DNA from 4 places in the Rhodoferax koreensis genome. Region 1 is predicted to be linked to each of the others. Evidence: predicted binding sites of a transcription regulator. Region 1 holds the regulator's gene; each other region holds the start of a gene.
What was found. The regulator sigma-54, encoded in region 1, starts transcription at its own class of promoters, with help from an activator protein. The targets are predictions, from matches to a motif close to TGGCANGNAANCTGCTTT.
Positions count from the first base shown of each region.

Region 2: a site for sigma-54 is predicted at 1,195-1,212, ahead of RD110_RS16105 (Npun_F0296 family exosortase-dependent surface protein). Genes of this name have one in related genera too.
Region 3: a site for sigma-54 is predicted at 1,159-1,176, ahead of RD110_RS19250 (Npun_F0296 family exosortase-dependent surface protein). Genes of this name have one in related genera too.
Region 4: a site for sigma-54 is predicted at 852-869, ahead of atzF (allophanate hydrolase). Genes of this name have one in related genera too.

Region 1 is NZ_CP019236.1:5,480,333-5,482,508, forward strand. It holds gene lptB (LPS export ABC transporter ATP-binding protein) at 1-369, shown strand, start outside; gene rpoN (RNA polymerase factor sigma-54) at 370-1,962, shown strand; gene RD110_RS25400 (THUMP domain-containing class I SAM-dependent RNA methyltransferase) at 1,990-2,176, shown strand, end outside.
Region 2 is NZ_CP019236.1:3,470,308-3,472,483, forward strand. It holds tRNA gene RD110_RS16100 (tRNA-Arg) at 127-203, opposite strand; gene RD110_RS16105 (Npun_F0296 family exosortase-dependent surface protein) at 375-1,151, opposite strand; gene RD110_RS16110 (amino acid ABC transporter permease) at 1,524-2,176, shown strand, end outside.
Region 3 is NZ_CP019236.1:4,138,685-4,140,860, reverse strand. It holds gene RD110_RS19260 (bifunctional riboflavin kinase/FAD synthetase) at 1-246, opposite strand, end outside; gene RD110_RS19255 (HNH endonuclease) at 410-967, shown strand; gene RD110_RS19250 (Npun_F0296 family exosortase-dependent surface protein) at 1,226-2,011, shown strand; gene RD110_RS19245 (acyl-CoA dehydrogenase family protein) at 2,156-2,176, opposite strand, start outside.
Region 4 is NZ_CP019236.1:2,408,629-2,410,804, forward strand. It holds gene RD110_RS11395 (ABC transporter substrate-binding protein) at 1-691, shown strand, start outside; gene atzF (allophanate hydrolase) at 904-2,176, shown strand, end outside.

The sequences.
Region 1 (2,176 bases):
GCGCTGCTGCAGGACCTGCGCGTGGAGCACCTGCGCAGTTCGTCGGCGCTGTCGCTGTCCGGCGGGGAGCGACGCCGCGTGGAGATCGCGCGGGCACTGGCGACCCAGCCGCGCTTCATCCTGCTCGACGAACCCTTCGCCGGCATCGACCCGATCGCCGTGATCGAGATCCAGCGCATCATCAGCTTCCTCAAGTCACGCGGCATCGGCGTGCTCATCACCGACCACAACGTGCGCGAAACGCTCGGCATCTGCGACCACGCCTACATCATCAGCGACGGCCATGTGCTCGCCCAGGGCACGCCGTCGGACATCGTCAACAACGCCGAAGTGCGCCGGGTCTACCTCGGCGAGCACTTCAAGATGTAGATGAAGCAAGGCCTTTCCCTCCGCGTTTCGCAGCATCTGGCGTTGACGCCGCAGCTGCAGCAGTCGATCCGGCTGTTGCAATTGTCCACGCTCGAATTGAGCGCGGAAGTCGAGCAGATGCTCGACGACAACCCCTTCCTCGAAGTCAACATGGACGAGGCGCCGCGCGAGGAGTTCGGGCTGGCGCAGGCCGATGCGCAGGTGAACACGGACGACCGCGAATCCGAGTTCTCGAGCAGCACCGCCGCCACGGCGACCGAGACCGCAACGGTGGAGACCCCCGCCGAATCCGAGAGTCCGCTGACCGGCCAGGACGACAGCCAGAGCTGGGATGGGGACGGCACTTCCGAGATCGCCCCCGACGACAGCGAATGGGGTGGCGACGCACCGGCGCGGCAGAACAACCTCGGCGAAGACGGCGAGGTCGATGCCACCGAACTCGCGCGCAGCCAGGAATCGCTGACCTCGTTCCTGCACCGCCAGGCGCTGGCCCTGCGCCTGGGCGAAGAAGACAGCGCGGCGCTGCGTTTCCTCATCGAGTCGCTGAACGACGACGGCTACCTCGAAGACAGCCTGCTCGCCCTGGCGCAGGGCCTGGCGGGCGCGGAAGACGGTGAGGACGTCGATGAACTGGTGCACCGCTTCACCGTGGCGCTGGGCCTGCTGCAGAGCCTGGAACCGGTGGGCGTAGGCGCACGAACGCTGGAGGAATGCCTGTCGATCCAGTTGCGCGCGATGTTCGACGAGGATGCCGGCGAAGAGGAGGAACAGGTGCGCCGCGCCGCGCTACGCATGTGCGGCCTGTCGATGGACCTGCTGGCGCGGCGCGATGTGAAACGGCTGTCGCACTTGTGCAACCAGCCCGACACCGTGATCAAGGCGGCGATGGGCCTGATCGCCCGGCTGGAACCCAAGCCGGGCCGCCGTTTCGTCGACGTGGAGCGCAACATCGTCGTGCCCGACGTGATCGTGGTCAAGATCGGCCGCGGCGCGCAGGCGCGCTTCCGCGTGCAGCTCAATGCCGACGTGATGCCCAGGCTGCGCGTGCACGACATCTACGCCAACGCGCTCAAGCAACACAAGGGCGGTGGCAAGGATTCTTCGAACAACGCCGCGCTGCAGCAGCGGCTGCAGGAGGCGCGCTGGTTCATCAAGAACATCCAGCAACGCTTCGACACCATCCTGCGGGTATCGAACGCCATCGTCGAACGGCAGAAGAATTTCTTCAGCCACGGCGAGCTGGCCATGCGCCCGCTGGTGCTGCGCGAGATCGCCGATGAACTCGGCCTGCACGAATCGACCATCAGCCGCGTCACCACGGCCAAGTACATGGCCACGCCGCACGGCACTTTCGAACTGAAGTATTTTTTCGGCTCGTCGCTCGGCACCGAGACGGGCGGCAACGCGTCGAGCACCGCCGTGCGCGCGTTGATCAAGCAGTTCGTCTCGTCCGAAGACCCGAAGAAGCCGTTGTCGGACAGCCAGCTCTCCGACATGCTGAAGGAGCAAGGCATCGAATGTGCGCGGCGCACGGTGGCCAAATACCGCGAAGCCTTGCGCATCGCGCCAACGAACCTCCGGAAATCCCTTTAACGCCGTGATGGCGCCACGTCAGTCTTTATGAACCAACTCAAGCTTTTCCTGCCCTGCGCCGCTGGCGTGGAGGACTTCCTGGCCGAAGAGGCGCACCGCCTCACCGGGCTGCAGGGCGAGGACTTGCGCGTGTTGCGCGGCGGCGTGCTGATGCGCGCTTCCTGGCGCGATGCGCAACTGCTGAACCTGCACAGCCGCCTCGCCCAACGCGTGT
Region 2 (2,176 bases), 2.0 Mb from region 1:
CATCCTACCGTAAGCCATCGACTCTGGCGCAAGCGATTCACCGGCGTACTCAAAAACCATGAAGCCGCGCTTGCCAGGCGGGCTTCCACATGAGATGGCCGCGACATGGTGAAGGTGGCCATTGGTTGGCCTGCCCGACAGGGATCGAACCTGTGACCCTCAGCTTAGAAGGCTGATGCTCTATCCAACTGAGCTACGGGCAGATGCGTGGATGCGGCGGCAAACGCCGGATCCAATCCGGCAGCGTGCTGTCCACTCCCCGATGATAACGGTTGCGAGGGCCGCGTCGGCCCAATGACAGAAGCCCGCCGGACGACGCGTCCGGCGGGCTTCTGGGCGAACGGGGAGTCCTGAGACCGCCGCTCAGGTCGTGATCAGACCTTGCTCTTGCGGCGGCGGCTCACGCCCAGCGCGGCCAGGCCCAGGCCCATCAACGCGATGGAGCCCGGCTCGGGAACGGCGCTCACGTTGAAACCAACGGCCACGTTGTCCATTTCGAAGGCAATGCCGGTGGTCCTGAACGAGAAGCTGGTGAATTGCTCCTGAGGGCTGAAGAACAGGTTCACGTAGATGTTCGAGGAGTCGGCCGTCTGGTTGCCCGAGGTGCCCTTGAACAGCGAGATCAGGCTGGTACCGGTGACCGTGGTGATGACGCCGCCTTGCGCGTTGTAGAAGATCAGATCGTTGTAGGTGTCGATCGAACCGTAGTACAGGCCCAGATAGTTCAGCGTGTTGCCACCAGCGGCAGCGATCAGGCCGGAATAGTTGATGTTGACTTCGTCAGGCAGCTTGCCGCCGATGGCAGGACCGTAGGCAAAACAGGTGCTGTCGCCGGCGGGTGCTGCAGCGCCCGCGACCGAGCCCTGGCGAAAACCGTAGGAACCGCCGGTGATGCTGACCAGGTTGGAAGGCGTGTCGAGTCCGCAACCTTGTGAATTGCCGCCACCATTCAAGGCGCTGAACGTTTCGACGAACACACCGGAGCCGGGCGTCGCCACGTTGTTGGCACCGAGCAGAACGCTGGTCTTGCCGGATTGATCACCACCAGGAACATTGGTGTTGGTGTAGGCGAAGGACACGGTGAAGGCCTGCGCCGGAACGGACAGCAGAGCGACGGCAGCGAACGTTGCACTTACAAACAATTTTTTCATATTTGACCTTGATTATTTCTAGTGAATCTAGAGTTGAAACAGTTAAGCAAAAGCCATGCCAAAGAAATTTTTTGTTATAAATCAATTACTTACATTGATAATTCAAAAACCTTTGGGCGAAAACTGTTAATAAAATCGACATAAGTGAAATTTAACGGTTACAACTAACCGTGAATAAGTTCCTCGATTTCGCCGTCGCATCGAGATAGGTCATGGCATTTACGTGGCCCGTCCCAGGGATTACCCACCCCTTTTGGCCTGACCAATCCTCCCATAATCGCAGCTCTCGTTGTACGACAACAGATAAGCAAGGGTGTTGATGAATCTGATGAACCGGGTGGATTCCACCGCCTTTGCGCCGGGCGTGCGGCCGTGAAGTACCACCTCGACTTCTCTCCGCTCGTGCCCTACTGGCCGGTCTTTCTCAACGGTGCCTGGCTGACGCTGAAGATGACGGCCGTGGCGGTCGTGGTCGGCGTGGCGGTCGGCACCCTGGTGGCGTTCGCCAAGCGCAGCAGGATCACGCCGATCTCGCAGATCTGCTCGGCCTACATCGAGGTCGTGCGCAACACACCTTTCCTGGTGCAGATCTTCCTGCTTTACTTCGGCCTGGCCAGCTTCGGCGTGCGCATGCCGACCTTCGCCGCGGCCGTGCTGGCGATGATCATCAACATCGCCGCCTACGCCGCGGAAATCATCCGCGCCGGACTCGAATCCGTGCCCCGGGGCCAGATCGAGGCAGCAGAATGCCTGGGCCTGTCCAAATGGCGCATCGGCTGGCACGTGATGCTCCAGCCGTCGATCGAGAAGGTGTATCCGGCGCTGACCAGCCAGTTCCTGCTGATGATGCAGGCCTCGGCCATGGCCTCGCAGATTTCGGCGGAGGAATTGACGGCCATCGCCAACACCGTGCAGTCGGACACGTTCCGCTCCCTCGAAACCTACATCGTGGTGGCGGCGCTATACCTGGTCCTGTCGCTGGCGATCAAGCTGCTGACCAGCTTGCTCGGCGAATACCTGTTCCG
Region 3 (2,176 bases), 1.3 Mb from region 1:
GAGCTTGTCGCGCAGCGTGCCGATGCGCGCCGGCGCGAGTTCCGGCCGGCCGGTGGCGGCGGCGAAGTAGTCGCGCGGATGCGGCTCGAAGGTCAGCACGCAACTCGGCACGCCGCGGTGTTCGGCTTCGCTGTTGAGCAGGGCCAGCATGGCTTGGTGGCCGCGGTGCACACCGTCGAAATTGCCGATGGTCAAGGCACACGCCCCCTGGATGGCAGGGTAGTTGAAGCCGCGGAAAACCAACATGGGTTGTTATCTTTTTGATAGCTGATTGCGCCCGTCGATCAAGCGCCGTCAGCCGAATTGACATGAAAACAGGGTATATTGTGACGCAGCAGCCGTGTTGCAAGCGGCTGTTGACATCTGCGTTCCGGTTCTGTGGTCTCTAGACTATTTCAGGAGGCGTGTTGTGAAGGTCTTGAAGCTGTCGGCCCAAGGGCTGCCCCAGTCATGGATTTCGCTCGAGGAAGCGGTCATCCACTATGCGGCGGAAGACGTGCGCTGGGAGCTCGGCGCGCAGATCGCCGTGTTCCATGGCGGGCACAACGCCATCACCGGCGAGCAGTCGGTGATCGCGGTCAGCAGCATCATCGGGACGCGCGGCGTGCCCAACATCAACCCCTTCGACCTGCGGCCCAGCCTCACCAATTCCAAGCTGTTCACGCGCGACCGCAATGTCTGCGCCTATTGCGGCCAGCATTTCCATGAAGATGTGCTGACGCGCGAGCACATCAAGCCCCTGGGCCAGAAGGGCGCAGACACCTGGATGAACGTGGTCACCGCCTGCCGCGCCTGCAACCACCGCAAGAGCAATCGCACGCCCGAGCAGGCCCACATGCCGCTGCTGTACGCGCCCTATGTGCCCAGCCTGTGGGAAGACTTCATCCTGCGCAATCGCCGCATCCTGGCCGACCAGATGGATTTCCTGATGGCCCACGTGCCTAAGTCCTCCCGATTGCTGATCTGAATGGCCTGTATTTTGGCTGGCAGGGCATTCTCGTCTGGCCGGAAAATGAGCGATTTAAATTGATTATTTAATCGTTAATTGAAACTTAAAAATATTCAGTTACTTCTAATCTGTCGGCGCATTTAACAAGTCATTTTCATTTGGATCTGAATAAAAATGAAGATGAATGATTTATAAGGAAATATTAATCCTGGCGCATTATTTGCTCGAAAACTACTGCCGAGTTTCGGTTTGTTTTGACGATCAAGGAGTGTCCAGATGAAGAAGGTTATTCTCAGCGCCATGCTGGCCATCGCCGGCCTGGCTTCGTTCTCCGCCCAGGCGGTCACCGTCAGTTTCAATTCGACCAACACCAACGTCGCCGGAGGAGACCAGTCCGGCAAGACCAGTCCGTACCTGGACGCGGCCAATGTGGCCAAGGGCACGGTGTTCGTCGAGACATTCGACCATCCCGCAGCGGGCAGCGCCGTCACCTCTCAAGGTTGCGGCATCGACACGCCTTCGAACCTGGTGTCGATCACCGGCGGCAGCTACGGCACGCGCAAGGGGACCGTCGCCGGTGCCGCCGCGGCACCTTCCGGCGATTCGACCTGTTTCGCCTACGGCCCTGCGATCGGCGGCGCGCTGCCCGATACCGTGACCTTGGACTACACCGGTCTGATCAATTCCTTGGGTGGGAAGACCTTGAACTACCTCGGGCTGTATTACGGCTCCATCGACACGTACAACGACCTGATGTTCTACGACGCCAACGGCGACCTGATCCAGACCATCACCGGCCAGTCGCTCATCGACCTGTTCAACGGAACCTCCGGCGACCAGACTTCCAGCGCTTCCAATATCTATGTGAACCTGCTGTTCACGGATGCGGAGGCGTTCACCAGCTTCAAGTTCACGACCCGCGCCATTGCCTTTGAAATGGACAACGTGGCCGTCGGCTACAACGTCAGCGCAATTCCGGAGCCCGGCTCCATCGGCCTGCTGGGCCTGGGCCTGGCCGCGCTGGGTGTGAACCGCCGCCGTAGCAAGGCGAAGAAGGCCTGAAAGAAGGCCTGAAGTCGAGGTTCAGCGGCTTCGAAGCTGGGGCCGCTCAGGAAAAATGCCCGTCCGGCGCTGGCCTGACGGGCATTTTTTGCTGCTGGCCAGCCAGGGGTTGCCTGGCCGGCCGACGGGTCCTCTCCAACCGTCTCAGGCGAATACGCCGGCGGT
Region 4 (2,176 bases), 2.7 Mb from region 1:
TACGCTGCGCGCGTCCATCAACCTGGGCAATCCCATCCTGGCGAACCTCGGCCAGGACGGCAAGCCGTTCGGCGTTTCCATCGATCTGGCCCGTGGCTTCGCGCGCCTGCTCGGTGTCGAGCTTGAGCTGGTGGTGTTCGATACGGCCGGAAAATCGGTGGAAGCCGTGACGCAGGCGCAGGCCGATTTCGGATTCTTCGCGGTCGATCCGGTGCGTGGGGCCGGCATCGACTTCACCGCGCCGTATGTGCTCATCGAAGGGGCCTACCTGGTCAGGCAGGCATCGCCGCTGCAGGCCAACGACGAGGTCGATCGGCCCGGCCAGCGCGTGGTGGTGGGCAAGGGCAGTGCTTACGACCTCTACCTCACGCGCGAGCTCAAGCAGGCGGAAATCCTGCGTGCGCCGAGTTCCCCCAAAGTGGTCGACAGCTTCCTCGAACTGGGCGCCGAAGTCGCCGCTGGCGTCAAGCAGCAGCTCGAGGCCGATGCGCAGCGTGTGCCCGGCCTTCGTCTGCTGCCCGGGCGGTTCATGGTGATCCAGCAGGCGATGGGCCTGCCCAAGGGACGTGGTGCGGCGGCGGCATCGGTGTTGCGCCGATTCGTCGAAGACATGAAGGCGAGCGGCTTCGTCGCCGAAGCACTGCAACGGCACGGCATCCAGGGCGCTTCGGTGGCGCCGGCGCAGGGCTGACGTGGCCTGGCTGCGCATCGTGCGATAGCCAGATCCTTTACGAGGTAAGGCCGAGCGGAACCCGGCTGGGGTAGCGGCGCCTTCCTCCCGGCCGCTCAGCACCGCCCGGCCGGGCGGCCACGGCGCCAACACGCGCCACAGAACACCGGAAGCGATCAACTGGCACGGCGCTTGCATCTCAACTTGTACACAAGTTAGGATGCCTTAAAGTGGTGCAAGAAAAAACTTTTTCCGACATGGGCCGCGCAGCCGCCCTGGCCGACCCGGCCAACGCCTGGATCACCCGTTCGGACAAGCCTGTCGCGCTGGGCGAGGCCGGTGCCTTGTCCGGCCTGGCCTTCGCGGTCAAGGACAACATCGACGCCGCCGGTTTCCCCACCACGGCCGCGTGCCCGGCCTTCGCCTACCAGCCCACGGCGCACGCCAGCGTGGTGCAGAAACTGCTCGAAGCCGGTGCGGCGCTGCACGGCAAGACCAACCTCGACCAGTTCGCGTGTGGCCTGAACGGCACGCGTTCGCCGTACGGCCCGGTGCCGAACGCCTTCGATCCGGCCTATGTGTCGGGCGGCTCGAGTTCCGGTTCGGCCTATGTGGTGGCCAGCGGGCAGGTGGACTTCGCGCTGGGCACGGACACGGCCGGCTCGGGCCGCGTGCCGGCCGGCCTGAACAACATCGTCGGCATCAAGCCGTCCAAGGGCCTGCTGAGTGCGTGCGGCGTCGTGCCGGCCGCGCAGAGCGCGGACTGCGTGTCGATCTTCGCGCGCACCGTGGACGTGGCGGCGCGGGTGTTGCACGTGGCGATGGGCTACGACCCGCGCGATCCCTATTCGCGGGGACTGCACCTGGCCGATACCGCCTGGCCGGCTGCATTCCGTTTCGGCGTGCCGTCTACGCTGGCGTTCTTCGGCGACCGGGCGGCGGAAGCTGCGTTCGCCGAATCCATCGCGCGGCTCGAAGCCATGGGTGGCATCCGGGTCACGATCGACTACACGCCGCTGGCCAGCGCCGCCGCACTGCTGTATGAAAGCGCCCTCGTGGCCGAGCGCTACGCGGCGGTGCGCAGCTTCTTCGACGCCCATGCCGATGCGGTGGTGGAGCCGGTGCGCGGCATCCTTGCCGATGGCCAGGCCTACAGCGCGGCCGACCTGTGCGAAGCCCAGACGGCCCTGCGCGGCTACGGCCAGCAGGCCGCGGCCATGTGGCGGGACATCGACGTGCTGCTCGTGCCCACCGCGCCCACGCACTACACCGTGGCCGCGATGCAGGCCGACCCGGTGGCGCTGAACCGCAACCTCGGCGCCTACACCAATTTCGTGAACCTGCTCGACTACGCCGCCATCTCGGTGCCGAGCACGATGCGGCCCGATGGCCTGCCGTTCGGCATCACCTTCATCGGCCCCTGCGGCAGCGACTGGCAGTTGGCCGACCTCGGCCAGCGTTATCACCATTCGACCGGGCTGACGCAGGGCGCTACAGGTGAAGCCT